2 regions of the Staphylococcus sp. IVB6181 genome follow, and region 1 is predicted to be linked to the other one. Evidence: riboswitches for the same ligand, from Rfam matches in the RefSeq annotation. Region 1 holds a riboswitch; the other holds the start of a gene.
The links. A riboswitch is a leader RNA that binds a small molecule or an ion and turns the genes downstream of it on or off. The one in region 1 is predicted to bind S-adenosylmethionine.
Positions count from the first base shown of each region.

Region 2: linked by a shared signal. The riboswitch ahead of MUA90_RS08065 (O-acetylhomoserine aminocarboxypropyltransferase/cysteine synthase family protein) and the one ahead of MUA90_RS01545 (methionine ABC transporter ATP-binding protein) in region 1 are both predicted to bind S-adenosylmethionine.

Region 1 is NZ_CP095096.1:347,277-353,366, reverse strand. It holds gene MUA90_RS01560 (helix-turn-helix domain-containing protein) at 1-652, opposite strand, end outside; gene gmpC (dipeptide ABC transporter glycylmethionine-binding lipoprotein) at 1,202-2,047, opposite strand; gene MUA90_RS01550 (methionine ABC transporter permease) at 2,071-2,730, opposite strand; partial or broken gene MUA90_RS01545 (methionine ABC transporter ATP-binding protein) at 2,732-3,752, opposite strand; SAM riboswitch class I at 3,872-3,983, opposite strand; gene MUA90_RS01540 (LPXTG cell wall anchor domain-containing protein) at 4,165-6,090, opposite strand, start outside.
Region 2 is NZ_CP095096.1:1,642,423-1,648,512, reverse strand. It holds gene mprF (bifunctional lysylphosphatidylglycerol flippase/synthetase MprF) at 1-2,003, shown strand, start outside; SAM riboswitch class I at 2,173-2,270, shown strand; gene MUA90_RS08065 (O-acetylhomoserine aminocarboxypropyltransferase/cysteine synthase family protein) at 2,330-3,610, shown strand; gene MUA90_RS08060 (homoserine O-succinyltransferase) at 3,612-4,514, shown strand; gene msrA (peptide-methionine (S)-S-oxide reductase MsrA) at 4,610-5,125, opposite strand; gene MUA90_RS08050 (LCP family protein) at 5,267-6,090, shown strand, end outside.

The sequences.
Region 1 (6,090 bases):
CGATTTTGCATTGTTTTGATTGCAATATAAACTCTGTCGGTGTCATGTTGAATTGCGATTTAAAGTTCTTCAAAAAGGTACGGTAACTAGCAAAATGATACGTTTTCCACAGTTCTTTTTCATTACCGCTGACCAGCAAGTCTTCTGCGAAACGATAAAGTTTGATGCGTCTGACATATTCACTAAAACCCATGCGCATTTCAGCTTTAAACTTTCTCGAAAGAAAGCTGCTGTTCACAAATAAACATTGTGCAACATCCCCCAATGCCAAAGGTGCTTTATAGTTATTATTAATATGTGTAATCGCTTTAACTATTATTTCATTTCTCGTGAAGTTAAATATATAACTATCAAATTCACTATAATATATATGCATATAATTAATCAGTTTAATGACATTAATATCTGCCATCAGCAGATCTTCCTCATACACATAACGAATATAGTTCAGCATAGCTTTCTTCATGCCGCATTTGATTTCATGTGTTTTCTTGATTTTCCCCGAGATTCTTAAATAGTATTTATTAAAGTGGATTTTATTAATAGACAGACAAATAATACTGCCTTTAATACTTTGGATATGCGAGACTCTCATTTCCGGCGTAGTGATAAAGATATCTCCTGCCGAATACTCAGCTTTCCTTTCATCCATGATCATTTTTGCTCTGCCGCTTATCACAAAATATACTGTAATGTACTGGCTGTTATGCATTAATTCGAAATTACAAAAAGTTGAAGTAAAAATATTGTATGTACAGTCCATAGTTGCTGCTCCTATTAAGTTGATAAAATAACGCAAGATAAATCATAAAAATGGATATAAAAGTGAATAAAAAGTGTAGTTAAAAGTGAAATGCAAACAAAAAGGGTCGTTTGCGAAGTGTGTGTTAAAGGGGTTCTCTTGTGAGAATTAACCTAACTATCATATAACAAAGTTGTTCAGAATTGAATACTTTTCAAAAATTAATTAAAATTAAATACAAAATCAGGGATTTCCCTATAACATTAAAAAAAGGTCGCACTCAATAAAGATTACGACCTTTAAAACTAGCTATGGCTTAGTTTATACTGCATATCCCTTTTCATTTACTGTCCCTTAATTACTTTAATCTTTAGATTTTAAAATATCTTTATCAATAAGATACCAGATAAAAAAAAAGCATACCTAAATTAAGTATGCTTTCAAGAAAACTAGATTAATTTATTTTTTCAAATCATCACTGATTTTTTTGATTTCATCTTGTTTTAAGTCAACGATGATTTCACCGTCTTTTGTTTCTTTTTTTAATGCTTTGCGTGCTTCTTTAGAGTGGTAAAGTTCCGCAACTTTTTTCAATGTTTTATTATCTTTGTCTTTAGAGTTAACAGCGATAATGTTGATGTATGGTTGTGAAGCTTTCGCGTCATCACTTTCTAAGTAGATTGGATCTTTTTTCGCATCTAAACCAGCTTTAGTTGCTACACCATTGTTGATAACTGAAATATCCACATCGTCTAATGCACGTGCTGTTTGTTGCGCATCTACTGCTTTAATATCTAATTTTTTCTTATTTTCAACGATATCTTTGATTCCGCCTTTTAAGCCGAAGTCTTTAGAAAGTTTGATATAGCCAGCTTTTTCTAAAAGTTTTAACGCACGTGCTTGGTTAGATACGTCGTTAGGAATAATCACTTTAGCTCCGTCTTTCAGTTCTTTAATATCTTTGATTTTTTTAGAGTAAATACCTAATGGTGCGAATACTGTTGTACGGATTGGCGTAATCTTTGTACCTTTGTTAGCTTTTTCATATTGATCTAAGAATGCAAAGTGTTGGAATGCGTTCATATCGATATCCCCATCGTTCAGCGCTTTGTTCGGTACGTTATAATCTGAGAATTGTTTTACTTTTACTGTAATACCATCTTTTTCCGCTAATTCTGCGACTTTATCCCAAACTTTTGTTTCGTTAGATGCTACACCGACTGTAACTGTTTTGTTATCATCTTTCTTCCCGCATGCCGCAAGAATAACGACAAATGCGATTGCTAGTACTAATAATTTCTTCATTGAACGAATTGCCCCTTTTTAAATTAATTTCTTCTGATTTTCTTAGCTAATACATTCCCTAGAGATTGAATCAGCTGAACCATAATAACTAAGATAATGACTGTAATCACAATGACGATTGTATCGAAACGCTGGTAACCATAAGCTAAAGCTAAGTCACCAATACCGCCGCCTCCGACAGCACCTGCCATCGCAGTAGCTCCGATTAAACCGATAATTGCTGTGGTTAATGCTAAAATTAATGATCCTAATGCCTCTGGTAATAAGAAGTAGCGGATAATTTGAATAGGAGATGCTCCCATCGCATTCGCTGCTTCAATCACACCTGAACTCACTTCAAGCAATGAGTTCTCAACGAGTCTTGCAATATAGGGCGCTACATAAACAGTAAGCGGTACTATTGCAGCTGCTGTTCCGATTGATGTACCTACAACTAATTTCGTGAATGGTACAATCGCAATCAATAAGATGATGAAAGGTACAGAACGCAGTACGTTAATCACCGGATTAAGAACATGATAAATTACTTTATTTTCCCAAATGCCGTCTTTCTTTGTGACAACTAGTAACACACCTAATGGAATACCGATTAATGCACCGATAACTAACGAAATAGAAACCATTAGCAGTGTTTGATATAAAGCTTCAAGTAATTGAGAAGAATCTAAAGTTGAACCGAGCATGTTATTTTACCTCCTCAAATTCAATATTATTTTGCTTCAAGTAATCAAAGGCACGTTGCTTTTCTTCATCTGAACCTTTAATTCGTAATGTCAGATAACCCACTGAAGTATCTTGAATGTCTGACATCGATGCATAGATAACATTCACATCCAGCTTGAAATCTTTAATTAATGTCTGAATCACTGAGAGACCAAGCTGCGAACCTTCTAAGTACACTTTGACATCTAAATAATTATTATCATCAGTTGGTAATTGATGAATCATTTTATCGCTGATATCTGTACTGATAACGGTTGAGACGAAGCTCTTAGCTGTCTTTGTCTTAGGATGGCTGAAAACATCTAAGACACTGCCGAGTTCTATAACACTGCCTTGTTCCATTACCGCAACTTTATCGCAAATCTGTTGAATCACACTCATTTCGTGTGTAATTAACAAAATTGTGACATCAAATGTTTGATTGACGCGTTTTAACAAATGCAGAATCGAATCCGTTGTTGCAGGGTCTAACGCACTTGTTGCTTCATCACATAACAAGATTTTAGGATCCGTCACTAATGCAACGTGCAATCGCAACTCTTTGCTTTTGACCGCCTGAAAGCTCATTAGGATACTGTGACCCTTTATCAGCTAACCCTACGAAATCAAGCATTTCTTCGACTTTTGCTTGTATGTATTGCTTCTTCTTGCCTTCAAGGATGAGCGGCATTGCTACGTTATTGAATACTGTTTTAGAATTAAGCAAGTTGAAATGCTGGAAAATCATTCCTATATTCTTTTTAACTTTGCGCAATTCTTTTTTGTTATATTGATTAATGTTATGACCATCTACAATAATGTCTCCTGATGTTGCATCTTCAAGCTTATTCACTAGTCGGATTAAAGTACTTTTACCTGCACCACTGTACCCGATAACCCCAAAAATTTCTTGTCGTTCTACAGTGAAACTGACATCTTTTAAAGCTTGAATTTTTGTTGAGCGTTTACGGAATGTTTTATTGACATCCTTGAACTCAATCATAGGTAAATCCCCCTCTAATAATTTGAAATGAATGAATTTTTCTTAATTTGTGATAATTCCAAAAGAAGAAAATCCCGAGGACTAATGAAACAAGTCCTCGGGATATAATATATCGGCTCGTCTCATCTTCACAGTATCTCACTGCAGGAATTGGCACAGTTATTAATGATCATCATTAATTCTGTTGCCGAGGCTTCACAGGGCCTGTCCCTCCGCCTCTCTGGATAAGAGTTATATTCAATTCATTTATATTCCATATCTTACAAACACTGAGTGAAAAAGTCAACATTATTTTTCAGAAAGTTACTTAAATTTATTCAATTCAAAAATCCTAAAATAAGAAAGCGTTTTCATTCACTATTAAAAAAGAACCAGGCCGAAGCCTGATTCCTTTTATACTCAAATCATAGTATTATTCTTCATCTTTACGACGTTTTGATCCAAGTACTGATGCTGCACCTAAACCAGCAAGCAATGAACCATATAATAATGGTGCTGTTTCGTCAGAACCTGTATCAGGTAATGATTGCGCTGATTTTTCTGGTTGTTGTACTGGTGCTGCTTTAGGTTGTTCTACATTGTGATAAACCACTTTATGTTCAAGGTGTTTACCAGCAAATTTATTCGTATCTTTTTGACCCACATTCACGTAATGTGTATGTCCAACAGATTTTGGTTGTACTGGAGTAGTTTCAACAGTACCTGTTGGTACATTTTTATTTCTGTTTGTTGTCGGTGTCACCGGTACTTGCGGTGCCACTGATACTTGCGGTGCCACTGGTACTTGCGGTGCCACCGGTATTTGTGGTGTTACAGGTACTTGCGGTGTTACTGGTACTTGTGGTGTTACAGGTACTTGTGGTTGTACAGGAACACTTGGTTGTGCTGGTACCAATGGAATCATTGGAATTGACACTTTTGGTGTGACTGGTTTTGTACAAGGTACGATAATTCTTGTATTATCTGCACATTGTAATACCACATTACCAATTGCATCATGGTTATATCCTACAATTGCAACAGGATATCCATAAGCATTGCATGGAATTTCAACACGTTGACCATCACTGAAGATGATTACATTTGTGTTATATGCATCAATGTAGTTATTAACGATATATGCAGGTGGAGTCGGTACTGCGTTTCTGCCATCACGTCCATCTCTGCCGTCGCGGCCATCACGACCGTCAAGACCGTCGTTACCTCTTAAGACTGTAATTGTATTACCGTCGCTGAACTCAACAATTGTATTGCCATCATGGTCAAAGTGGTAATCTTTTACAGATACTGATGCACCATCTTTGCCTTTTGGAATTGTGATTTCACGACCGTCACTGAAGACAACGATTGTGTTTCCGTTTGGATCAACTTTTTGTCCGACTACAGTAATTGATTTGCCATCTTTACCGTCTTTGCCATCTTTGCCTTTTAAGACTGTGATAGTATTGCCATCGCTGAATTCTACAACTGTGTTGCCATCCGCATCAGGATGTGAATCTTTGACTGTTACAGATGTACCGTCTTCACCTTTATCGCCTTTGTCGCCTTTTGGAATAGTAATGCTGCTGCCGTCACTGAAATCAACAACTGTGTTGCCTTCAGGAGTTTTAGAATGTCTTACGACTGTAACAGATTGACCAGCATCGCCTTTCGCACCTTTTGGAACGATAATTTCATGACCATCACTGAATGTAACTTTGATATCACCGCTAGGTAATGTTTCAGTTCCTGTAATAGTTACTGAAGTACCATCTGCACCTCTATCTCCTTTAGGAATCACAGCATGTGAACCATCTGAGAATGTTACAACTGTATTGCCATCAGCGTCTGGTGCTGTTGATCTTACTGTGATTGATTGGCCATCATCACCTTTTTCACCTTTTGGAATAACAAGAGATTTGCCATCGCTGAAGACTACTTTTGTTGAACCGTCAGGTTGAACTTCTGTACTTGATACTGTTACTGAAGTTCCGTTTTCACCTGCGTCACCTTTATCGCCTTTTTCACCTTTAGGGATAGTGATTTCTCTGCCATCACTGAACGTCACTTTAGTTGAGCCATCTGGTTGTACTTCAGAGTTTGTGATTGTGACAGACGTACCGTCTTCACCTTTATCACCTTTGTTTCCTTTAGGAACGACTACTTTTGTGCCATCGCTGAACGTTACTTCTGTGTTACCGTCTGGTGTTTGCGTTGTACCAGTAATAGTGACTGATTTTCCATCCACACCATTTGTGCCGGCTGCACCTGTATCTCCTTTGTCTCCTTTAACGCCTTTAGGGATAGTGATTGTTGAGCCATCAGAGAATGTCACAACTGTATTACCATCCGCATCTGG
Region 2 (6,090 bases), 1.3 Mb from region 1:
TCTTGCCTGTGTTTGTATTTGTGACGATTAAAAAGCCAGTACAGCAATCACATCGTTTTACAGGTGTCTATTTGACGATTGTTTCAAGTATTGAATGGCTTGCTGCGAGTATGGTTTTGTATTTTGCATTGCGTATCGTTGATTTGAATGTGGAATTCACTTCATTTGTCGGCATCTTTATTATTGCAGCAATTGCGGGTTTGATCAGTTTCATTCCTGGGGGCTTTGGTGCATTTGATGTCGTGATATTAGTCGGTTTGAAACATTTGAATCTGCCGGAAGAAAAGATTGTTTTAGCCTTGATGCTGTATCGTTTCGCTTATTATATTGTACCGGTTGTCATTGCGTTGATTTTATCAATGTTTGAATTCGGGACTTCAGCCAAACGCTACCTTGAACAATCGAAATATTATACCCCTGCAAAAGAAGTGACATCGTTCTTGTTTTCTTATCAAAAGATGATCACGCAAAAGATTCCGTCATTGTCTTTAGCAGTACTCGTTATGTTTACAAGTATGATGTTCTTATTAAACAATGTCAGTATCATTTATGACGGACTCTATGACCCGAATCACATGTTTTATTATATTGTGGTAACGATTCATACTAGTGCATGTTTGATTTTAATGCTGAATGTACGCGGTATTTTCAAACAAAGCCGACGTGCGATTTTATTTGCGATGATTTCTGTTATTTTAATTTTTATGATTACGGTTTATACCAATACGTCGTTTTTATTAATTACATGGCTGATCATTGTCTTTGGTTTATTGGTTTATGCGTTCTTAAAAGCACAAGTGCTCAAACGTCCGATTCGTTTGCGCCACTTGATGTCAATGCTGATTATTTCGGTTGTGATGTTAACGTTGAATCATTTTGTCATTGCTTTTGTATTAGAAGCAGTCGATGCGTACCGCATTGAGGTCGACAACTCGATGCTGCGCTATTATTTATGGCTGACGATTTTAGCAGTGATTGTTATTGTGACATTTATCGTATGGCTGTTTGAACAAGCATATAAAAAAGTGAAACCTGATAATGATATTGCACAATGCGAAGCGATTATCGAACAATACGGCGGCAACTATTTAAGTCATTTGCTGCATAGCGGAGATAAACAAGTGTTTATGGATGAATCAGAAGAGGCTTTTATTATGTATCGTCTGAAAGCCAATTGCTTAGTTGTGCTAGGTGATCCGATTGGTAATAAAAACCGCTTTAACGCCTTGTTAGAAGCGTTGTATCATTACGCCCGATACGTTGGGTATGAAATTATTTTCTATCAAGCTACAGACCGTTATATGCCGCTGTATCATGATTTCGGGAACCAGTTCTTTAAGCTTGGGGAAGAAGCGGTCATCGATTTAAGCACGTTTACAACTTCAGGCAAAAAACGCAGAGGTTTTCGTGCTACGTTAAATAAAGTCGAAGAACAAAACATCAGTTTTGAAATTATCGAACCGCCGTTTAATCAAGATTTGCTGAAAGCGTTAGAACAAGTCAGTGATGCGTGGCTGGACGGCAAAAATGAAATGCATTTTTCAGTCGGGCGTTTTACACATGATTATTTAGAGAAGGCACCCGTCGGTATTTTAAGAGAGGCGGACGGTCGAATTATTGCTTTTTGCAGCTTAATGCCGATTCATAATGATGAAGCTATTTCTGTCGATTTGATCCGCTGGCTGCCGGAAGTAGATTTACCGCTGATGGATGCGTTATATCTGCATATGCTACTGTGGAGCAAGGAACAGGGGTATCAAGCTTTTAATATGGGTATGGCGACTTTATCTAATGTGGGTCAAAATGAATACTCGTATTGGAATGAACGTTTAGCAGGAAAAGTATTTGATAACTTTAATACATTGTATCGTTTCAGCGGTTTAAGAAGATATAAAGAGAAATTCAAACCGAATTGGGAACCGCGCTTTTTAGTATATTCGCGTCATAGTTCGTTATGGCAAGGAATGTACAAAGTTTTATGGGTAATTCGCTCCAAACATTAATTGTATAACTGTATTCAAGGCTGAGGCAGCGTATTCGTTGTCTCAGCTTTTTTACATGCATGTAAATTTTGTTGACGAAATATTATTTCTAAAGCCAAAATTCAGAAAAATAAGAATAGTCTATTGACATTACGCTGTATTAGTTCTATACTACTGAATAAATTAATAAAACTTATCCAGAATGGTGGAGGGACTGGCCCAACGATACCAGGCAACCTATTTAAGTTAGGTGCTAATTCCAGCAGGTGAAGACCTGAAAGATAAGCCCAGCGAGTCTATCTTTTTCAGGTAGGCTCATTTTTTATATATTCAAGGAGGAAATGAACATGACAAATGATTTTAAATTCGAAACGTTGCAATTACACGCAGGACAAGAGGTAGATCAATCTTCGCATTCGAGAGCGGTACCGATTTATCAAACGACTTCATTTACATTTGACGATACACAACACGCAGCTAACTTATTTGGTTTAAAAGAACTTGGTAATATCTATTCTCGTTTAACTAACCCTACTGTAGCAGTATTTGAAACACGTGTTGCTGAACTTGAAGGCGGGGTTGCAGGGATTGCGGTAGCATCAGGTATGGCTGCGATTACTTATGCAATTCAAACTGTAGCAGATGCTGGCGACCACATCGTAGCAAGCTCTACTTTATACGGCGGTACACATACATTATTTGCACATACTTTACCTAAATTCGGTATCGATGTTTCTATCGTTGACAGCAAAAACTTTGATGAAGTGAAAAACGCAATCAAAGATAATACAAAAGCGTTATACATTGAAACTGTAGGGAACCCTGAAGGTAACGTTGAAGACATTGAAAAATTAGCTGATATTGCACATGAAGCAGGTATTCCATTAATCGTAGATAACACATTCGCTTCTCCATACTTAATCAATCCGATTAAATACGGTGCAAACATTGTGGTGCATTCTGCAACTAAATTTATCGGCGGTCATGGTACTTCTATGGGCGGTGTCGTTGTAGACGGCGGTAACTTCGACTGGACACAAAATGACAAATTCCCTGGTTTAACTGAGCCTGATCCTTCTTACCATGATTTAGTATTCACTGAAGCTTTCGGCCCAGCTGCATTAGCTTTCAAAATCAGAACAACTTTACTTCGCGATACAGGTGCAGCGTTATCTCCGTTTAATGCTTTCTTATTATTGCAAGGTTTAGAAACATTATCATTAAGAGTAGAACGTCATGTTGAAAACGCAGAAAAAGTAGCGAAATTCTTAGAAGGCCACGAAAAAGTAGAATGGGTTAAATATGCAGGCTTGCCTTCAAGCGAATATTACGACTTAAAACAAAAATACCTTCCAAAAGGCGCAAGCTCAATCTTTACATTCGGCGTTAAAGGCGGCTATGAAGCAGGTATTAAATTTATCGAATCATTAGAATTATTCTCTTTACTTGCGAACGTTGGGGATGCGAAATCATTAGTCATTCACCCAGCTTCAACAACACATGCGCAATTAAATGAAGAGGATCAATTAAAAGCAGGTATTACACCTGAAACTATCCGTGTATCTATTGGACTTGAACATATTGATGACATCATCAATGACTTAGAAAAAGGATTAGACGCGATTTAAGATGCTCTTTACTGATGGAATTCCTATTCTGCCTGTATTAAAGCAGGAACACATCGATTTTGAAGATAAACGGATAACTAATGGTTTGAATTTATTGATTGTTAACCTTATGCCTATGAAACAAGATGCTGAAAGACAGTTGTTAAGATTGCTTGGGCAGACGTGTCACGACATTAATGTCGACTTTATCTATCCGGTTACTCATCAACCTAAATCTTCTTCGAATCGACATGCTGAGCAGTATTATAAGGAATTTGATGAGATTAAAGATAATTATTATGATGGTTTTATAATGACAGGTGCACCTGTAGAACATCTTGATTTTTCTGCTGTAGATTATATAGAGGAACTCAAAGAGATTTACGATTGGTCGAATACCCATGTCAAACAGCGTTTATTTATATGCTGGGGCGCACAGTTTGCGTTGAACTACCGTTACGGCATTCATAAACGGATGTTTAATGAAAAACTGACTGGGATTTATCGTTATCAAATCTTACAGGCGCATCCTGCGTTGTTTGAAATTCCAGAGTATATTATTCCGCAATCTAGGAGTTCTTATATGGATCCTGCTGAATTGATGGAAGAAGCGGACTTAGATGTTATTACTTACAGTCCGTATACGGGTGTTGATTTCATTTCAAATAAAGACCAATCGGATTTGTATATCGGCGGCCATTTTGAATATGAAAGCAATACGTTGTTAAATGAGTTTATACGAGATAGTGAGAAGAATGCAGCTTCTGCCGCAAAACCTAAAAACTATTTCAGAGGAGATTCATTAGAACCGCTTCCTGCACATTGGATTCCTTATGGTCAGCAGCTCTTTCAAAACTGGACGGATATGATGGAACAGTGCCGTTTTCCAGTGAAGGAAAAAGAAGCGGATATTCTTGATAAGTAACTTGTCTTTGCAAGCTGAATAAATAAAAAAACAATGCGCGAGCACATCCTAAGGATGCATAGCTTGCGCATTGTTTTTATGATACATACAATCTGTTATTGTTCTCTTTGACGTTTAATTGCTTCACGCTGTGCAGCTTCTTCTGCATAACGTTCTGGGTTCTTTTTATAAAAGTCTTGGTGATATGCTTCTGCTTCATAAAACGGCATTACCAGCAGGACTTTTGTTGCGACCGCTTTATCTTTATCAATTGTTGATTTTAATGATTCAATATATTGATTTGCGGTTTCACGCTGGTCTTCATTGGTATAGAATATAGCTGTACGGTATTGCGAACCGCGATCTTGATATTGTCCTTCAGCGTCTGTCGGATCAATCACGGAAAAGAAGATTTCTAATAATTTATGATAAGACATCAGTGCGACGTCGTATTCTATTTTAACAGTTTCTAAATGACCGGTAGTTCCGCTTTTGACTTGTTCGTACGTAGGATGGTCAACATTGCCTCCCATGTAACCTGACGTGACTGTTTCAATGCCGTCAAACGTATCAAAGGGTTTGACCATACACCAAAAACACCCTCCGGCAAAATAAGCTGTATTGATATTCATGCAATCTATCCTTTCTATTTCTGGGACCTTAGTACCATTTGCTAGGTAAATACTTGATTTTTAAAAGGAAATTATATAACTTTAGTATGTATTAATTATATTACATAGGCTGTTAATTTTGAAGATATAAGGTTGATGAAAATGACAAAAGAAACAAACAATGACAATTACAAACGTAGCAGCGGGGAACAACCTCTGCCGAAACGTACAAAGAAAAGAATGCGTAAGTTGCCTTTTGTGATTTTAGGCATCTTGATAATTTTTATTATCTTGATTGTATATGCGGTTTCGGGATATAGAAGCGGTATTAATTACGCGAAAAAGCACAATCCGAATATGAAAGTGGAAAAATTTAACGGTCCTGTCAAAAATGATAGTAAAATTTCTATTTTATTATTAGGGGCAGACAAATCAGACGGCGGTAAATCGAGAACAGACTCTATTATGGTTGCACAATACGATTACATCCATAAGAAAATGAAAGTAGTGTCTGTGATGCGTGATACTTATGCGAAGATTCCAGGCTACAGAGATTATAAAATCAATGCGGCTTATTCACTAGGGGGACCAGAGTTATTGCGTAAAGCATTAGTCGAAAACTATGGTATTAATCCTGAGTATTATGCGGTAGTTGATTTTAAAGGCTTTGAAAAAATGATTGATGAGCTGGCACCTGATGGTATTCCGATTGATGTCGAAAAGGATATGTCAGAACTCATCGGCGTATCGCTTAAGAAAGGGCACCATAATTTAAACGGTAAAGAACTGTTAGGTTATGCACGCTTTCGTCATGATGCTGAAGGGGACTTCGGCCGTGTCAGAAGACAGCAGCAAGTGATTCAAGCATTAAAACAGGAAATGACAAAACCAGGGGCTGTTTTCAAATTGCCGAAAGTTGCAGGTATTTTACGCGGTTACTTGAATACGGATATTCCTGACTCTGCTTTAATTCAAACGGGTGTCAA